One region of the Paenibacillus sp. WC2504 genome, then DNA from elsewhere that is predicted to be linked to it. Evidence: riboswitches for the same ligand, from Rfam matches in the RefSeq annotation. Region 1 holds a riboswitch; each other region holds the start of a gene.
What was found. Region 1 has a riboswitch for cyclic di-AMP ahead of ACUN27_RS37035 (ubiquitin-like domain-containing protein). Riboswitches for the same ligand answer to the same signal wherever they lie in the genome.
Positions count from the first base shown of each region.

Region 2: another riboswitch for cyclic di-AMP. It lies ahead of ACUN27_RS01935 (C40 family peptidase); the one in region 1 lies ahead of ACUN27_RS37035 (ubiquitin-like domain-containing protein).
Region 3: another riboswitch for cyclic di-AMP. It lies ahead of ACUN27_RS32265 (CAP domain-containing protein); the one in region 1 lies ahead of ACUN27_RS37035 (ubiquitin-like domain-containing protein).
Region 4: another riboswitch for cyclic di-AMP. It lies ahead of ACUN27_RS02720 (hypothetical protein); the one in region 1 lies ahead of ACUN27_RS37035 (ubiquitin-like domain-containing protein).

Region 1 is NZ_JBQZFH010000001.1:8,089,655-8,094,565, forward strand. Features, by position in the region: gene rsmA (16S rRNA (adenine(1518)-N(6)/adenine(1519)-N(6))-dimethyltransferase RsmA) at 1-53, opposite strand, end outside; gene rnmV (ribonuclease M5) at 116-658, opposite strand; gene ACUN27_RS37035 (ubiquitin-like domain-containing protein) at 775-1,866, opposite strand; cyclic di-AMP (ydaO/yuaA leader) riboswitch at 2,205-2,398, opposite strand; gene ACUN27_RS37040 (ABC transporter ATP-binding protein) at 2,681-3,424, shown strand; gene ACUN27_RS37045 (ABC transporter permease) at 3,421-4,653, shown strand; gene ACUN27_RS37050 (TatD family hydrolase) at 4,639-4,911, opposite strand, start outside.
Region 2 is NZ_JBQZFH010000001.1:426,345-431,255, reverse strand. Features, by position in the region: gene ACUN27_RS01945 (M1 family metallopeptidase) at 1-832, shown strand, start outside; gene ACUN27_RS01940 (hypothetical protein) at 890-1,708, shown strand; cyclic di-AMP (ydaO/yuaA leader) riboswitch at 1,877-2,015, shown strand; gene ACUN27_RS01935 (C40 family peptidase) at 2,019-2,492, shown strand; guanidine-I (ykkC/yxkD leader) riboswitch at 2,622-2,724, shown strand; gene sugE (quaternary ammonium compound efflux SMR transporter SugE) at 2,816-3,136, shown strand; gene ACUN27_RS01925 (methyltransferase domain-containing protein) at 3,173-4,066, opposite strand; gene ACUN27_RS01920 (hypothetical protein) at 4,244-4,840, shown strand; gene ACUN27_RS01915 (hypothetical protein) at 4,896-4,911, opposite strand, start outside.
Region 3 is NZ_JBQZFH010000001.1:7,116,871-7,121,781, forward strand. Features, by position in the region: gene ACUN27_RS32250 (Ger(x)C family spore germination protein) at 1-86, shown strand, start outside; gene ACUN27_RS32255 (hypothetical protein) at 98-325, shown strand; gene ACUN27_RS32260 (GerAB/ArcD/ProY family transporter) at 342-1,418, shown strand; gene ACUN27_RS32265 (CAP domain-containing protein) at 1,481-2,176, opposite strand; cyclic di-AMP (ydaO/yuaA leader) riboswitch at 2,181-2,316, opposite strand; gene ACUN27_RS32270 (alpha/beta-type small acid-soluble spore protein) at 2,496-2,726, shown strand; gene ACUN27_RS32275 (ATP-dependent DNA ligase) at 2,788-3,618, opposite strand; gene ACUN27_RS32280 (hypothetical protein) at 3,816-3,992, shown strand; gene ACUN27_RS32285 (extracellular solute-binding protein) at 4,067-4,911, opposite strand, start outside.
Region 4 is NZ_JBQZFH010000001.1:562,907-567,817, reverse strand. Features, by position in the region: gene kdpA (potassium-transporting ATPase subunit KdpA) at 1-1,208, opposite strand, end outside; gene ACUN27_RS02730 (potassium-transporting ATPase subunit F) at 1,257-1,334, opposite strand; gene ACUN27_RS02725 (hypothetical protein) at 1,491-1,994, opposite strand; gene ACUN27_RS02720 (hypothetical protein) at 2,022-2,438, opposite strand; cyclic di-AMP (ydaO/yuaA leader) riboswitch at 2,562-2,730, opposite strand; gene ACUN27_RS02715 (hypothetical protein) at 3,016-3,537, shown strand; gene ACUN27_RS02710 (APC family permease) at 3,607-4,911, opposite strand, start outside.

The DNA.
Region 1 (4,911 bases):
GGTGTTGCGACATCTTCCGCTGTTACAATCACTTCACTGCCGGGTATAGTCATTATGTAGCCCTCATTTATCTATAGGTTCTGAATTCCGAATTCCACTGTTATTCCTTACTTTACTATATCTTCGGCTCCAGATGCTCCAAGGCTGCCTCAAATTCCTCACGTGAGATCTGGAACATCGCACATCGCTTATAAAATTGTTTGCCATTGCAGTAACCGATACCCAGGGCATTGCCAACAACGAGCCTCCTGGAAGCCGCCTCCGGATGAACGATCAGCCCTGCGGCTATGAGATCCTCCATGGTAAGCTGCGAGACAGCCCCGTCGTACTCTGTCCGCAGGTTCTGGAGCGCCTCCCGGACAATCTCCGGCGCTGCGTTCTCGACGCCGATGTCGCCCTTATATTCGGCCTGCGCCTGCGTGATAAAGGCATGCTTGCAGCCAGGCACCTTGGCTGCCACAATCTTCCGTATCCGCTCACCTGCGTGATCCGGATCCGTAAAGATAATGACGCCTCTGCGCTGCTGCGCGAGGGCTATTCGCTTCAATACGGCTTGCCCGATGGCTGAGCCGCCTGTCTCTATCGTATCCGCCTCGACGGCTCGGCGAATAGCGGCCGTGTCGTCCTTGCCTTCAACGACGATGACTTCTTTAATCATAATCGGTTCCCTTCCCAGTACGCAGAAAAAGAAGAGGGATTCCCTCTTCTTTCGCCCAGGCTGCTTGCCTGGCAACGTATATTGACATTGTTCCCGCTGAAACAGACGTTTACACGTTAATTTTCAGACGGCTTTTTCGGTCCTACGACATAGACCGTATACCCTTGTTTCGTTCCGAATTTATTGGCGTAGCCATGATCTTCAAAGTACACATCGATCATTTGGCCTTTCACACCACTGCCAATATCTTCAGCACGACGGAAGCCAACGCCCTCAATGTAAACCCACCATCCCAGTGGGATAACTTTCGGATCTACCGCAATCGTTCTGCCCTCAGTAACTGTCGTTCCTGTATACGTCTTCCCATACCCAGGAGTTCCTTCGGCTTTCCCTGTCGAATCGGCTCCCGCTGAATAAGCCGTGAGTTTCACGTTCTTGAGGATTTGTTTATACCCAAATGTTACACCATTCTTAGAGACCTCATCCACGCTAGGGGATGATGCCGACAGAACGACAACGGGATTTTTCGTGCCAACGGACACAACTTTTTTAACGCTTTGTTCCTGTACTTCTTGACCTACAACAGCTTCTGCAACTAATACGCCATCTTCGTAAGTCTTTTCTTTCTTTTTCAGAAGTACGCCCTCTTTACCTTCTTGAACGACCTGCTCTTTACCCTTAAGCAACGATGCATCATTTTTCTTTTCCGTGTCGAATGCAATCGGTTCTGTTACTTCTTCCGTCTCTTTTTTCACACGGACGATTTTGATTTCATCGCCTGAGCTTAAAGAGGCTGTCGGTTCGGGAGTCAGCTTATCGTGCTCCCCAAGTGCAATATGTAAACGTTGCAATGCACTTTCAACCGTTCTTGCAGTTGTGTAAACAGTGGTGGTCTTTCCATCAGCAGTCAATTGAATTGGAGAAGCGTGTTCGATGACGAATTTGTCCCCGCCCTTGATTGTAGCCGTAGGGTCTGCAGATATTTCATCGTGTTCACCAATCGTTATGGCTTGTTCATCCAGTAGGCGTTGCAGGACCCATTGCTTCGTGTGCACAACGGTTTCTTGTCCATTCACAACCACGGATACGCTCTTGGTAGCCGTACCGTACAACAACACCAAAAACATGAAAGTCATTGCGATTGAGATTATAGCCAGGCTTAAAATCAAACGCAAGTTTTCATGCTTCCATCGCAATGCGAAGGACATGCTGGATGATCGTTTTACATGGGTCTCGCTAAAAGAGATACTGCCCACTTCTTCGGTCCTCCTTCAAAGCCTCGCCGCCAGGTTACAGCATGATTAAATTTGACGCGACTAAGGTTTTTAATTTAACTTAACGTGTCGTCCATCGGCAGTTGTTTGGAAACAGCTGCGTTCTGGTCGTCCCACCCCGCTTTGCTATTCATCATCCTATGAATTCCGGGTTACGAATAGTCGTCCGAAACAGTTAAAGGTCCTTATGGGGACAAAAAGCCAGCAAGAAGAGGACTCTTCTCGCTGGCTTAGTTTGCATAGTAAAAATACACAAATAGCACGCACGACAATCGTTACCTCTCTTACGCTTACGAGGTTAGCTGACGGATTCGGACGTGAGAGTCGCCCTACTCAGACGTAAACTTACGTTCAACGTCCAAGATTCACCCCTGTTACTCACTCTGTTTACTTCGTCAGCGATACCGCTTTATAAGCTAACAGTGGTTCCCCCGTTCCCATAATTGGAACTCAGCGAATGGAAAAATGGCAAATTGGTTATTAAGTTATTATGAAAAGTATATTACGCTGTTAATCTCTGCCTGTAAAGGGATTAACACCTACTAAAAAGGGCTAAATCGATTAAAAATAGCTTATTTTCAAGATAAAACCACCTTTTATCTACATTTAACTCATTATAACGTACGAATACTAAGTTTCTTCGTGTTTTCACTCTTAAACTAGGCTTCGAATCTAAATTTGTTTATAATTATCAGGTATGAAACCTATGTATAAATTCCAATAATTAGATATTTAGGGAGGCACTGAGATGGGTCCCATATTACAAGTTGACGCTTTATTCGGGGGATATTTACCAAATAAACCTGTTCTTCACGACCTCACATTTTCCATCCGTCAGGGTGAAATGATGGGATTAATCGGACTGAATGGCGCAGGAAAAAGTACGACCATCAAGAACATCCTTGGATTGCTTCAACCGCAAAGGGGTTCAATTAAAATTAACGGTTTGACGTTAGCCGAAGATCCGCTGCCTTACCATGCCACTTACGCTTATGTGCCCGAAAGTCCAGAGCTATATGAAGAGCTTACGATTCGCGAGCATCTGGAGTTAACCGCCATGGCTTACGGCTTAACGAAAGATGACTATCTCTCCCGCTCTCAAGCGCTGCTCGAGCAGTTTCACATGCAGGACAAGCTTAACTCTTTCGCAAGCCATTTATCCAAAGGGATGAAGCAAAAGGTCATGATCATGAATGCGTTCCTGATCGAACCTTCCCTCTACATCATTGATGAGCCTTTTCTCGGGCTCGATCCGCTGGCTATCCGCTCATTACTGGAGTTGATGGTCAAAATGAAGCGACGCGGCGCGTCATTTCTCATATCCTCGCATATTTTGTCTACGATTGAAAAATATTGCGATAACTATGTCGTCCTTCACAAAGGACATATGGTCGCTCAAGGCGATTTAGTCGAATTGCGTCAGCAGACAGGGCTCCAGCAAGCGTCATTGGACGACATCTTTTATAAACTTGTAAAAGGAGAATTAGTATGAAGGCGATGGACATGGATACCCGTGCCCTATGGCAGAAGAGATTTGAGCATTATATGAAGGAATCCATGGGTTACCTGCAGTATGCAGCGCGCAGCAATTTTTTCGGCTTCCTGCTATTTCTTGTCATCCTTTCTTCCTATTATTATGCAAAAATACTACAGCGCCTTCCGACAGATTATCCCTATCTGTGGATCGTCCTTTTGCTGCTGGTACCATTGTTAGCCTCAAGCCCCATTCGCACGCTAGCTAGAAGCGCAGACCGTATGTTTCTACTGCGCGTTGAACATCAGATGGGTCCTTACTTCCGCGGCGGATTCATGTACAGCCTAGTGCTGCAAGCATTCTGGACATTTCTGGCATGGGTTGTCCTATGGCCCTTGTATCATCACTGCCTAGGCCGCGATGAGCAGCATTTCTTATGGATGCTTGCTTTGCTTCTATTAATGAAGGTAGGCCATTTATTGGCCAGCTGGCAAGAAAGCCGATTTACTAATGAGCGCGCAAGAAGGATTTCCGTTAGCTTCCGCTGGCTGGCAACAGTTGTCCTGATTTCTCTGCAATTTCTGACAAGCGTCCTCTGGGCAAGCGGAGCTGCTCTTGTACTTACACTGGCTTGGTTAACTGCTACGCATTACGTATCCAAATACTACATCGGGTGGGATTATCTCATTGCGAAGGAAAGGCAGCAGCAAGCGCGATTATATGCCTTTTTCAACTGGTTCGTGGATGTTCCGCAATTGGGAACACGAATAGCCCGCCGAAGCTGGATCAGCGGGGTCACAAGATTTATTCCTTTTAAACAAGATGCTGCCTATCTCTACATATATATGAAAACATTTCTACGTACGGAGCTATTCGCGATTGTCTTACGTATATCCTTACTGGGCACATTAGCCATCGCCGTTTCAAGCAGCAGCACAGCGAGACTGCTCATCTTCTTCATCGCTTTGATCATTTCCATGGTTCAACTTACGCCACTTGAGCGTTCACACCGCTATACCTTTTGGCTCGACATGTACCCGCTTAACCGGCAGTTGAAAGCCGGCTCCTTAGCCTTCATCATTTGGTCAGCCTTGCTGCTAGAGTTATGTATGCTTTCGATTCCGTTCATGATTCGATCTTCACTTATCTACATAGTCGTGCCGCTCATCGGCTTCCTCTTTATCTCACTCACCTGTGGAGTATTTCTACGACGAAAATTTGCAAAGAATGCTTTACTTGAGACCTAACAAGGCAATGGCGTTGTTTGTCGTTATTTCTGCAAGTTCTTCCAGACTTATGCCCTTAATTTCCGCGGCGGTTTCGGCCACCAACCGAACATAAGCCGATTCATTGCGCTTGCCGCGGAAAGGATGCGGGGTCAAGTAAGGAGCGTCCGTCTCTATGAGTAAGCGGTCCAAAGGAACCTGCGCGAGCACTTCCTTGGGTTGTTTTGCATTTTTGAAAGTGACAGGTCCCCCAAAGGAAATATGGAAATTCATATCCAA
Region 2 (4,911 bases), 7.7 Mb from region 1:
GGACGACAAAACGCCGGATCAGGAATTGGAACGCGTCGTTGTGCACGAGATCGGTCACCAATATTTCTATGGCCTTGTGGCGAGCAATGAGTTTGAAGAAGCTTGGCTGGATGAGGGCTTTACCTCCTACGCCGAGGATAAAGTGATGGAGGCCGACTTCGGGGCAACCCCTAATTTGCCTGTCGAGTCCAGCTACATTACTTCTCCGAATGCCCTGCGGCAAAACGCATGGGCCTATACCGGACATGATCAATACGCAGAAAATGTGTATACCAGAGGCAAACTCGTGCTGAAAGCCATCGAGAAACAGGTCGGCACCAAGACCATGGATCGTATCATGCGGACTTATTTTCAAAAATGGCAATTCAAGCATCCTTCTACCAAAGACTTTCAAAATGTGGTCGAGGATGTAACGAAAACGAAGTGGGACGACTTCTTCAATGAATATGTCTACGGCTCAATGATGGTTGATTATACGGTTGAAAGCATCCATGTGAAAGCCACTGGCAGCAAAGGAGCCGGCCCTTACGAGAGCACGGTCCTCATCTCCAAGCGTGGAGGCAATTCGCCCGAAGTGCCGATTCAGTTCCATTTCGCCGACGGTACGATGCTCGACAAAACGTGGGACGGCAAAGAGAGCAGCATTGAGTACAAACTAACCCACACGACGCCTATTGACTGGGTTCGTATCGACCCGAACTACTCGCTCATTCTTGAGAACAAGCATATTAATAACTTTATGCAAGCAGAAGTGGACACCAAGTGGAAACTCCGCCTGAATCTCGGCATTATCCAATTCCTGCAAGCTATTTTCGGGTGGGTAGCCTGGTAGGCGCCCACTCTACAAGGCAAGTTTGCCTTCAGAAAACAACGCTTAGGAGGGACACCGGTGACAACCTATCTCAAATCCGGCTTCAGGGCGGCTCTACGGCAACCCTTCGCTACGATTGTCTTGTTCATCTACCAAATGTGCTGGGGGATGCTCCTATATAAGCTTGTACAAGGGGTGTTAGTTCCCCTCATGCACCGGTTTCCCGGCGGCGATCAGCCGAAGCAAGCGCTCCAGCTTTTTCTGGCCGAAAGTCAGTTTCAGTTATTCAAAACGGATCTTAGCCACTCTTACTTGTGGTGGCTGGCCGGCCTGCTCCTGGCGCGCATGTTCCTTAGCCCGATGCTGAACGGCGGTGTCTATTATTCGCTCACCCATTCCGATCAAAATGCCGGCTACCGCTTCGTCCGCGGCATCAAGGAACTCACGCTCCCCTTCTTTGCCGTGTATTTGATTCGAATCGCCTTATCTCTGCTGCCGCTCATCTGGGTGCTGCCCAAAGTGCAGAAGGTGTTCGCTCACAGCACATCTTATGAACAGGCTTCCCTCGATTTACTGCCTTGGCTGCTGGGCATGCTGGTGTACGGTTTTCTGCTGCATCTGCTCTTCATGTATGTGCAGTTCGCCATTGCCGCACGTCTCGGCATTATATCCACAGTCCTAACGTTCATGCGGTACTCGCTTCCGATTATCGGCCTTTCTCTGATACTTTTACTGAGCTCAGGACTTTTGGCAGGGATCACGGTCACAACGACCTATATCTGGGCAGGTCTGGTAGCGCTAATCATTTATCAACTTTTCCCGCTTTTCCATATTTTCATGCAGATGTGGTCCATTACGTCGCAATTCCAGCTTCTTTCCGCCAAATTAAGTCGTTAAAAAGCAATAAATAAAACCATAAATGGTTTAGATTTGTTCAACCCCCTTGCAAAAGGGGGTTTTTTTGTCTGTAAAGCGAACCTTTACACATTTTTTCAGACCCAATTGCACGAAAAAGGAGGAATTTCGATGTTTATGACGAATTTAAGGGACTAGCATTAAAAAACCAAATATTTCATGCCGAATTCCTCATTTCTTGGGGAAACGGGGGAACCATACCGGGTGAATTGATCTTGCAAGACAGGGATCATAGGGAACCTTCAACCGAACCCTCCAGCTAACCTCGTAGGCACCGGAAGGAGACAAGCAGTTGAAAAAGGTTGTTGCTCTTCTTTTTAGTCTTGTTTTGTTTTTGAGTGTAGCTTTAGGGAGTGTGTCTGCGTCAGAATCCACATTGGACTCAACGGTTGACGAATTGATTGGAGTACCGTACCGCGATGCGGGAACGACAACAAGAGGCTTTGATTGCTCTGGTTTCACCGCGTACGTGTTCAACAAATTCGGCATTGACCTTCCTCATAGTTCAGCAGCTCAAAATAAAGAGGGCTACTGGATCGACAAAAGTGATCTTCGTAAAGGTGATCTTGTGTTCTTCGACACAGGAGGCAAAGGCATTTCTCACGTAGGCATCTACTTGGGTAACGGTGAATTTATTCATTCCGCATCCAATGAAGGCATCGTGAAAAACAAGCTGAGCGAATCCTATTATGCGAAAAGGTATGTATCCGCTAGACGTGTTCTGTGGGATGATATCTACAATCAACTAACTGCTGAATCCAAGTAATTTTCTTGTTCATCATGAATAAAAAGCCCAGACAAGCGTTAGCTCGAATGAGCTGCTTCTCAGGGCTTTTATTCATTTCTTGTGGCTGTTGTAACTTGACATAGCGTGTAAGCCGTCCTATAATTACGGCATCATGTTTCTAGGGTTCCGTGGCGCTGCAGCGCCAGTCTGGTCCGAGAGAAAACACACAGCGAATACGCTGTGATCACGGAGGGGAAAAAGCCCGGGAGTCTTATCGCATTCGCGATATTGCTTCCAGGCTTTTTCTTTTTGCCGCGGTCAGATGGGCATCTTCGCATACTTTCTTAAGGAGTGATTCACAGATGGCATGGCTTTACTTGGTCATTGCAGGTGTTTTTGAAGTAGTTTGGGCGATCTCACTAAAGTTCTCCAACGGTTTTACACGGCTGGTTCCGTCCAGCATCACCATTGTCGGCATGATCATCAGCTTTTATTTTCTGGCGGTGGCTACGAAAACTCTACCTATCGGCACCGCCTACGCGGCTTGGACGGGAATTGGCGCTGTAGGCGCGATTATTATCGGCACCCTATTTCTGAACGAGCCTGTTAGTTTACTGCGTATCCTATTCATGATCCTCATTCTGGTCGGCGTTCTCGGCCTTAAATTCACATCCGGACATTAAGCCAGGAGTTTCCTTCTTTCCTTGGGCCGATGATTCTTAAGCCACGATGTAGCTAACATACCAGAAGGAGCTGCCGACAAATATGCGCAGATGCTCCGACAGCGGCTTAAAGATTTCATTCAACTCTTCGTACGAATAGTAGTTTTTAATAATTTCATGCTTGGAGCCATCGGCCAGCTCCCTTCTTTTATACGTATCTTCGCTATGTTCACTCGTAATCAGCTCGCCGCCTCTTCCCGGGACGTACACATTATCCGCCATAAAAACGCGGGCTCCCCGTCCAAGCCGCTCATGAAATCCTTGCAGAAACGAATCCAGACGATTTTTCGGGATATGCGAAAACCAGAAGTTGGCGATTCCGTAGTCAAAATCCCCTTGTACTTCCGAAAGCCGGTAAGCATCCCCTTCGACGAAAGATGTATTATGCAGCGGCCAAGATTTGGCTGCAGCAATTTGCAGCACCTCCGGTCGAACGTCCATCCCAACGATGTGCTTGGCTGTTTCCGCCATGAACTGCGTCCAATATCCGGTACCGCAGGCCACCTCCAAGACACGGCTCCCCGTAACCTGCCTCTTCACGATATCCGCCAGCATCGCAAGTTCTTGCTGATAGTCCGCATCCTCGCGAGCATAAATCCGTTCATATTCGGCTGCTCGCGCGCCGTAGTAATCCTGCATGCCTTCTTTCTCTTCATTTAAAAGCCGCTGCCTATCCTTCACTTCGTGAACGATCCGTTGTTTAGCTGCCAATAAGTCGGCAAAAATAGCTCCGCCCTGCGAAGCATAATTCGCAAGTAGACCGTGCGTCGCCATCACAATAAGCTGTGTCATCGACAAGCCCGTTTCCTCAGCCATGCGCTCCAGATCGGTCTTCACCTTTTCAGGCAAGTAGACGGAAAGTCTTTTGGTCTTATCATTCTTATCGTCCATTGGGAGATTCCTCCTTTGTGTTTTTATTATGTTAACATATATTATATGTCATTAAAACATATTAATTGTACTTTTTTATGTGAGTAGAGAATTTAGGCTGCATGAAGAAGGCGACACCGGCCACTCACCCTCGCAAATCGCTCTAGTAAACATAGAATACAAAGAAAGTATATTCATATGTTGATAGGAGATGGAGAAATGATTCCCAAACAACGAATGGCTGGAAAACCGAGCAAAATTGTTCGGCTCCCCAAGAGCGCAGGCCTGCCCAGAAGCAAAGCCATGCTGATGTACCGTACGCAGCTTAGAAAATACCATAAGCCCGGTTCGGGTCGCTTTCTAAGTCAGCGCACGGTTTCGATCGGCACCGACAACTCGTGGTTCAATGCGCAAATCATTCCCCGCAACCCTGCGTGGGTGCAAGTTGCTAATGCCAACTATGTTTGGTACTCCGGCAATTTGAACAGTGAGAATGCCATCATTTCGACACGTTTCACGCTTTCTGAGCGTAGAGCCATTCTCGGCGCTTCTCTTTTCCTATCTGTCGACAATTATGCCGTTGTCATCATCAATGGCGTGCCGCTCCTCTTTGACGGACCGCAGAACACACCTTCCTTCTACAACCCGGGCCGCACTTTCGACATTCGCCGATTTGTACGGCGCGGACGCAATGACGTCGTTATCATCGCCTTTAACCTTGGCGGGTCGCGCACCGAGGAAAATCCTGCCGGCGTTGCTGCCAGGCTCGATTTTCGACTCAGCAACTTGCAGTAAAAGATCCGCATATGAAAAGGCCGGGCCTCCATCCTTAGATGGAACCCGACCTTTTTTACATGAACTGTCGT
Region 3 (4,911 bases), 970 kb from region 1:
AATCGGATGCCAGAATGCTGCGTCCTGGGCTATCCAGCATCAAGTCTTCTCGATCCCGAGAGGAAAAAGAAAAGGAAGAGGAATAGGAGTATATCCAATGACATCCAATGACATTCCCATATGCATGGCCGCGTGCCTGATCATCACTCTCTTTCAATGGTTTCGCTTGAAAAACAGGCCGACCAAAGAGAAAGCGGCTTATCTCTCTATTTTAACCTTATGCTGGATTCTAGCGATCGCTTTAGTTATGAATCCGGGAATGCCAGGTCCGACGCAGTTGGTAAATTACATTTTCTACCCTCTTGGTAAACTTTTAGATCATTAAAGGAGCACTTACGGACATGCAGATTGGCGGGAAACAATTATTCTGGATGATATTGACCATGCAGCTGGGGATGACCATTTTACTGACAATAAATCCATCTATCCAAACTGCGAAGCAAGATGCCTGGCTTTCAACCGTTTGCGCAACCGGAATAGGTGCAGGGGTCGCTTATGTTTGCTCACGGTTGAGTCTATATCATCCAGGACAAACCATCGTTGAATTTTCAAAGAGATTATTTGGTCGATACATCGGCTATACGGTTACGGTGGTGTATTTCATCTACTGGTACAGCGTGCTTGCTATCATTATAAGGCAGTACGCAGAGTTCATCGTTGCGACTATTCTGCCCAAAACTCCAATCCTTGTCCCGATGCTAGGCATGCTCCTCGTTGCGATTTATGTAACTTTCTCGGGGATAGAGGTTATCGCGAGATGTTGCGAAATCTTAGGACCTTTAACCCTTCTTGGGATTGCTATTCCTCTCTTGCTGAGCCTAAAAAATGTCCATATTAACAATATCCTTCCCTTCTATGTGGATACCGGTGCGATGACAATCTTAAAAGGAGCGCTGCCGACTTCAACGTTTCTTGGAGACTGCATCCTTCTGCTCGTCATCATGGGCTTTCTATCAAAGCCTCAAGATGGGGTGAAACCAGCCATACTCGGGGTTGCTGCTGCTGGTCTGTTAACAAGCATTTCGACTTTCTTAATCCTTTCCGTATTTGGACACATCGCCCCTTCGGGCCAAACCTATCCTTATTTTAATTTGATTCGTTATATTTCCTATTTCGACTTTTTTCAAAACCTGGATTCCTTTGTTATCGCCATCTGGATTATTAGTGTGTTCACTAAAGTATCTCTCTACTTTTTCGTGTGTACATATGGAACAGCTCAAAGTTTCGGCCTTAAAAAATGGCGACGTATGATTTGGTTCGTAGCACCGGTTATCGCGCTGCTTACCTTGATCCCTCGGGACTTTATCGATAGTTCCGTGTTATTTCCACAAAAAATCGCGATTCCTTATTTATTACCCCTCCATGGGATCATTCTGCCACTCTTGATGTGGGGAGTTGCCAAGTTGAAATATAAATAAAACCCTTGCGAATTCCCGACTGGGGAATCACAAGGGTTGTTTTTTGGATTCGCTATAGAGCATTAGTTGCTGATAAATTCCTGCACCCATTCTCCGTTATAATAGGCGACGCCAATTTTTGTGTAATTGGGGTTCAAAATATTTTCACGGTGCCCCGTACTGTTCATCCAGGCCTCCATTACGGCCTCTGGTGTAGGTTGTCCTTTAGCAATGTTCTCACCTGCATAGGAATAAGGAATACCATAAGTGCTCATCATATCAAAAGGTGACCCATAGGTCGGCGACGTATGATCAAAATAGTCGTTGTTGTACATATCTTTGGCTTTATCCAACGCCATAGCTGTAAGGGCGCTATCGCTGGTGAGCGCTTGTAGCCCAGCTTTTACACGTTCCTGGTTAACTAATGTAACGACTTGGCTGGCAAAAGCGGATTGCGCAGATGTAGCTGGCGTTGATGGGGCAGCTGGTGTAGATGGAGCAGGCACTGACGGGGCTGGTGTTTGAGAGCCGCCGCTTGTCCCTGTGCTGCCAGGAAAGTTCAACGTCATCCCAGACCAGATCACATTCGGGTTGGCAACCTGAGGGTTAGCCTGAATCAGCGAAGTGAGACTTACGCCATACTTCTGGGAGATCAACCACATGGTATCGTTGTCTGACACCGTGTACGTGGCGGATGCCGCCATGGCTGCGCTGGAACTCATTAGGACGCTTAGTCCAATAGCACCGGTTACGACTAGCTGTTTATAACGTTTTAACATAGAAATCTCTCCTTTTTGCGGCCTGCGAGGTTAGCTGTCGGATTCGGGTCAAAGAGTAATCACCCGGTCGCGTTCATAGCGACTTCACCCCAAAGATTGGGTCCCCCGTGCTTTCAAAGAAGCTTCGGCCTTCTAAGTTTTTTGACCATAATCGATCTTTCCGATTGTAACACGGGGTTTTTCCGAAAACATGCCGCAAAATTTTCCAACGTTTTATGAAAGCGTAATCATCGGGCCACAAAAAATTTTCCAACAACCATGAATAAAAAACCATAACTTCCACAAAATACTCATACACCAAATAAAGGAGTGAATCCAAATGGCTAGCAGTAGAAGCAATACATTACTTGTGCAACAAGCAAAATCAGCTCTTGAGCAAATGAAATACGAGGTCGCTCAGGAACTAGGTATTCAGATTCCTCAGGACGGGTATTATGGCTACATGGCTACTCGTGATACCGGCGCAATCGGCGGACACATTACGAGAAGATTGATTCAAATCGCTGAGCAGCAGCTAAGCGGCAGCACCGGTAACTTTAGACGCATGTAACAACAGCATGTACAGAGAAAAGACTGCACCACCACTTCCTCCTTGGTGATCCAGTCTTTTTTTACATCACAAATTCCATGAAAACCGGCGAACGAAGCCTTCCGTTTCTCGTCCAATTTTTCGTCTTAATTTTGGCCATTAGCCGCGGTTCCATATAAGCAAAATGATTGTCCTCTTTGTAGACTAAGCGGTGCTTCACGCCATCGAGCGCCTTTTGATGCAGAGGCGTTACCCCGGTCTCAATCACCCCAACCGGAATCTTCAAACCATTCGCTGAATCAATGGACGCCAGCAAAGCAAAATTATTTTTCCTATAACCAGAAATATAAACATCTGCATAAGTCCAGTTAATCACTTTTTGCCATTGCCTGGAGCGTTTGTTGCTCTCGTACTTGAAATTTTCTTTTTTCGACTTCAAAATGATGCCCTCAAGCCCATCCTGCCGGATTTTCTCAAAATAATCCTCCGCTTTACCCTCGTAAACCTTCACCCTTTTGTACCTGTCATTCTCGATGAAAGCTTGCTCCAACAGCTCCTTGCGTTTAAGCAAGGGTAATTCAGTGACATCAATTCCCTTGTATTTTAGGATATCAAATGCAAAAAATACTACAGGCGATAAGTCTGTCGGATTTAAAAATCTAGCTGACATCGCTTCAAAGTCCGGTTTACCTTGATCATCCAAAATAACCAATTCACCGTCAAGGATCGTTCCCTCGGGAATCGGGCATTGGAACAGCTCAGGAAATTTATGCGTAACCAATTGCTTGTCTTTCGTATATACATAGAGTTTGTCCAAATTAGAAAGAATGCACCTAAAACCGTCAAACTTAAGTTCTGCAATATGATGTTTGCTGTTATAAGGTCTATTATCTTTGGCGTCTTGCAAAAGCATAGGAGAAATGAACATATGATATCACCCTAAGTTAGATAATACTGTACAGTGATTCATCTGCCTATAGGGACTTGAAGGAAATCGAGGGCTACCCGCTCCAGTTTCGACAAAACAAGTGCAATCCCTCTCTACAAAGCGACAATCAAATTCGCAGATCCCGTTTATAATGGAGATAGATGAATGGGAGGGATGTTCGCATGGACAAGCTATTTATCAAAAGACTGCATACGTTAAACCGTCGCGACGAACTTAGATCAATGCTGCTGCTTGAAGGTATCAAAGCCACACTCAAACGGAAAAAGGAACTCGGCTTATTTTATAGATTGTTCAAGAAAACGAAGAAGAAACCGATGGTTGCTAAAGGATGGAATTAAACTGTCATACGCATAAGAGGCGGTCCTTAAAGTAGATCTCTCTACCTTAGGGCCGCCTCTGCTATTTTGCTGCCTTACTTGCCGCTCTTCGCGTATTGCGCGCTGAACTCTTCAATGACTTTATCGCCGCCGGCTTTTCTCCACTGCTCGATAGCTTGCTTCCAGCCTGCTTCATCGATTTTACCCAAGATATACTTCGTACGGGCGTCGTCAATGATCGGCTTCAGCTCGCTGCCTTTGGTCGTTTGTGTCTCGGAAACGAGCGGATTCGTCGGGTTATTGACCGCGATAGCCTCGTTCTCTTTAATCATTTTGCCGTATTTCTCCATGAGCGGTGTTTCTTTCCCCGTCGTTTTTGCCGTATACTTGGCGATTTGAAGCTGCAGATAACTGGAGCCTACTTCGGTGTCCTGCAGCTTTTGGTCAATAAATACCGGCTTGCCGTCTTCGATCTTATAGTGTTTGCCTTCGATGCCCCAGCCCAGCAAATCCAACATCTTCTGATCGGAAATTTTATCAAAGAAGCCTAGAATTTGTTTTAACTCCGCCTCGGTTTTCACACTTGATTTCGGGAACATAAACACACTGTTATAGCCTACGCCGCCCGGCAACCTCTCGCCTTTAGGCCCTTTTATTCGGGAGACAACATCTATATCTGCGCCAGGGAACGTTTTGGAAAGCGATGCCTGATAACCCGCTCCGTCAATCATATTCGAAATCACCGCTCCAGCTTTGCCCTGGTTGATATCGTCTTTCTTCTGTTGATTGTTCAGAACAGGGAAGTCCTGCTTAATGAGCTTCTCGTCGTACAGCTTTTTATAAAATTTCATCGCTTCGAAATACTCTGGCGCTAGAAAATCAGGACTTAATTTGCCCTCCTTTACTTCCCAGGAATTCGGAGCACCCATAATGGAGGCTA
Region 4 (4,911 bases), 7.5 Mb from region 1:
CCCATAAATTCTGGCGTACGTCCAACCATCAGTCCACAAATGAATACAGACAAGATGAGATAAAGCAGTCCGTTTAATAAGCCGACCCCTTTGCCTCCAAATACGTTATTTAACATCATCTCCGCAAAAGGAACAATGCTTCCTAGCGGTGTAAGCGATTCATGCATCGCATTAACAGAGCCTGTTGTAGCTGCTGTCGTAACAGTTGTGAAAAGCGCTGTTTCAGATAATCCGAATCGAACTTCCTTGCCTTCCATATTCCCATGAACGCCCATCGCATCCACAGTAGATATGCCTTTATACTCTGCGTAGAACACCGTCGCCAGCATGACCAAGAAGATGATTCCCATGGCCGCGAAGACGGTCCAACCTTGTTTCTTGTTCTTAATCATTAATCCGAATGCGTATACGAGCGAAGTCGGCAGAAGCATCATACAAATAATATGGATCATGTTGGTAAACGGCGTTGGATTTTCAAAAGGATGCGCAGCATTCGTTCCGAACCATCCGCCACCGTTGGTACCGATATGCTTAATCGATTCCAAGGAAGCCACTAAACCGCGAGTAATCGTTTGTTCAGCCCCTTCAATCGTTGTCGCTTGAACAGCTCCCAGCAAGGTTTGCGGGACGCCTTGAAAAACTAAAATTAAAGCGACAATGAAGCTAAGCGGCAGAAAGACGCGAGTAATCGCTCTAGTCATATCCACGTAGAAGTTTCCGAGGTTATCTTGACGACCCACTAATCCGCGGATAAAAGCTACCGCTACGGCGAATCCGGTTGCCGCCGATGTAAACATCGGGAACGTAATGGCTACCATCTGAGAGAAATAGGAAAGCGTGTTTTCACCACTGTAAGCTTGCCAGTTCGTATTTGTAATAAAGGAAATCGTAGTATTAAAAGCGATTGTTGGAGATACGTTGCCAATCCCATCGGGATTAAACGGCAGAAAACTTTGAAGCCGAAATACGGCGTACATGAGGATCATCATGACAAAGTTGACGATTAATACAGCTCCTAAGTACTTCTTCCATCCCATCGCTTCGTCTTCTTTAACACCCATTAGGCGATAGGACATACGCTCGAAGGGGCCGAACACACGATCCAGACCACTCTTTTCATAACCGAACACTTTCACCAAGTAGCTGCCCACCGGCTTCACCAAAAGCATGATAATCACCAGTGTGATGACTACTTGCAACAATCCCATACCCATAGTAGGTTCTCCCCCTGCTTTACATAAGTTCTAATTTATCCATTAAAATTTCTCCGGCTTCACTAAAACAAAACCGAGATAAACCATGATCGCTAGCGCAATTAGTCCAATCACAATCATTTGGTTGCCTCCTATAAGTTTTCATTCAAAAACTCGCATCGAAAGCATCAGCTTACGCTTTTTCGCAAAATTTCATAAATCCCCAAAATCCCAGAAAGGTTAATGCCATTAATAAGACCATTGTTACATCGTTGTACATCGCGCACCTCCTCCAGATCAGACAGAACCTAATTTATTTGTTTGTAATAGAGATGATAGAAGAAACTTCACATCACCATTTTTAGAATAAATAACGTAGTCAGCGCCTAACCCTTTATAAATCAATCGGGGATTTACACTTTGGGTAATCACATACATCGGCCCTGAAGTCCAACTGCGGCATATCTGAATATAGCGGCAGCATAACGTCAAGCTTTCTTCGAACAGAATAATGCTCCCGATCGGATAATCGGGGATATGGGGTGAACCCGGTAATGATGTATCCACCTGGATGATCTTTTTTACTCCCTGCCCTTCTAGCTTGAGTTTTTCCATCTTGTTGTTCGTTAATGCAACATAAGGAAACCCAGCCAACCTGATTTGTTTCATAAAGTCCTCGCCTGCCTTGGTTGGCGCAGCTATTAGCAGCAAATCGCTTTGCATGACTTTCATCGCTTCCTTTTCTGACTCATTGTAACGCCGAACTGTATAAAAATGAGGTAAAGAATCCTTAGCGTGCATATAAAAAAAACATAAAAATGCGCATGCTTAGAAAGAGACATAGGCCTCTGAATGGTCAAAGATATATGAACGATTCGATAGAACATCCAACTCTTTGTTGCCTATAGATTTATGTTGAAGCTTATCTGACAAGTCAGTTAATGCCGACTCGATCACATGAGTCCTTACTTCTCCCCATGCCTCTTTCTTCTGACGGACATACTGCAAACCGTCCTCAAGGGAAAGCCCTTTGAGTTTCTGAAAGACAACAGCCCATTGAACGAAATCTCCCTTTAGATTGCCGCAAGGAATTTCATAATCTCCTAAACCGCTTGTTCCCAAGCTTGTTGAGATGGAAAGGATGCCGCAATGGCAGTCGCGGCCATGTCCGGGCAGCAGTTTATCGGATAATTCATCATCAAAGCGATAGCATTCAATTCGGGTAATCTTGCATTCGGGAACCATGTGTAGATTCACTCTCCTCATTTTTTTGGACAACAAAAAGAAGCCTGCGAGCAGAGACTCCCTGCTCTCGGGCTTCTTGGCAGCTTGGTATAACAAGCAAGCTGTAATTAGCACATAGAACGTTGGCTCTCTCCCAATTCGCTTACGAGGTTAGCTGTCGGATTCGGGCTTGGAAGCGCCCTACCTTGGCAAGCCGGAGCTTGCCTTGGATTCACCCCGCGAAGACGTTGATCTGCATCCGTCCTCTATTGGTTCCCCCGTTCCCCTTGTGGGGACTCAGCGTTATCAACTTGTTGTGAAGTTGATGCTCTGAATCTTACGCCTCGGAGATCCGCCTTGTAAAACGTACCGCGACCTTCTTTTTGCCATATAGACGAGTGGATGCGCTTTCAAACAATTAAAGCATGAATTCTCGTTATTCAAGCTTCGTTTTTCTTCCATTTACGCCATTTTTATCGTTTTTTTATGGGTTACCCCGCTTTTCTTTACCCCATTTTTATTCCTCTCAGCCTTACAATTGAGGAGCAGAACACACACATTATTGCTGTCAGGTCTTACGTGCAAAGGAGAAATAACGATGGCTTCCGCTCCCCGTTATTATTTAGGGTTAATCCCCGAAATGTTAAATCCGATCCCCTTAACTTACGAGTGGTTCGGCGTCTTATGGTTAGAAGAGGCTAACCGTTTCCCTGTTATTGTCGGGTACTGGTTCTCTAAGGAGAAATCAGACATTATTCAAAAAGCGCAACGAGCCGGATATGCCAATTTGACCGAAATCTCGGAGCATTACGTGATCATGAACATGTACAGATCCATACGAAATAAACAAAAGGAGCAAGACTGGGAGAAGCGATCAAGGCTGTCAATTCGCATGAATTTCACAGCACCTTGGAAGAATGTTCCCTCTGGCTTGTATGTTGTCAAATCAAGAAATACCTTTCCTCTGCATGCTTCAGCCATATCGAAAAAAAGGTTTTTCCTTTGGTTAGAGCACGCGGCCGTGTGTGAAACCGAGCAGGAACTTCAAGCGTTCATTCGAAGGGTGCAAAGAGAGCACCACCTTGGGAAAAGAATCAAAACGGAGAGTCCTACGATGTAGGAAAGCCTGACATACAAAAAACGTACAGAAATGGCGTTTTACTGCCGATTTCTGTACGTTTATGGTCAGCTACTTTTTCAAATGATACGGCACCGTCGTCACGATGAGATCCCGCCTGTACAGCAGAAACGCGCGGATCAGTAAGCTGGACTGATTATGGAGAATGTGCTGCCAGTTTCGTTTGGGAATAAACTGCGGAATTAAGACGGTTACCCGGAAATTCGACTCGTTCGCCTTATGCTCCACAGTATCGATGAACTTCGTCAACGGTTGAATAATGCTCCGATAGTGGGAGTGCAGGGTGACTAACCGCACATCCGGCTGCCAACACTCCCATTTTTCTTGGAACTGCTTCTCTGCCTCCCGATCAAAGGCCACATACACCGCAATAATCTGATCTGGCGCTAACGATTTCGCGTAATTCATGGAATTTTCCACGACATGGGTAATTCCTGCGACAGGCACGATCATCACATTCCCCTTGATCGGGATAGAAGGCTCACACGTCGTGATCCGCAGCTGCTCACTCACGGCCTCGTAGTGCTTTTTGATTTTATGGAACGTATAAACAATCAAGGGGAGGAAGATAAACACCGGCCATACCTGCCCCAGCTTCGTGATAAAAAAGATCAGCATGACGGTAAAGCTAATCAAAGCGCCAATCAAATTGATCGTTAGTTTAACGATCCAGCCTTTGGGCTTTTCGCGCACCCATTTGACGAGCATCCCTGTTTGCGCAAGTGTAAAGGGAATAAACACACCCACAGCATACAGCGGAATAAGATGCTCCGTTCTGCCTTTAAACGCAATAATCAGAATGATCGACATAATCGCCAGAAATATAATCCCGTTCGAATACCCTAATCGATCCCCTCGGATCGTGAACATTCTAGCGATATATTTGTCCCTGGCCAAATTAACGGCGAGCAAAGGAAAGGCCGAATACCCGGTATTCGCGGCAAGCACAAGGATCAGCGCTGTCGTGCCTTGAATGAAGTAGTACATGTAATTTCTCCCAAAGGTTTGAGAGGCGATCTGCGAGACGACGGTTTCCTCCGCTTTAGGCGCAATGCCATAGGCATAAGCCAAATACACGATGCCGGAGAACAGAATGGCAAGCAGCAATCCCATGGCCGCTAAGGTTTTGGAGGCATTCTTCGGTCCCGGGTCTTTGAAGTTCGGAATGGCATTGGAGATTGCTTCCACACCTGTTAAGGCCGAGCTGCCCGATGCGAAAGCTTTCAATAACAAGAACAAAGTAATCCCGGCAACCGGCGTTCCTATAGGAGCATGCATCTCAGGTGTAACTGTGCCAGTCACCCCTTTATACAAGCCTACACAGATTAATATAATCAGCGCCAAAATAAATAAGTA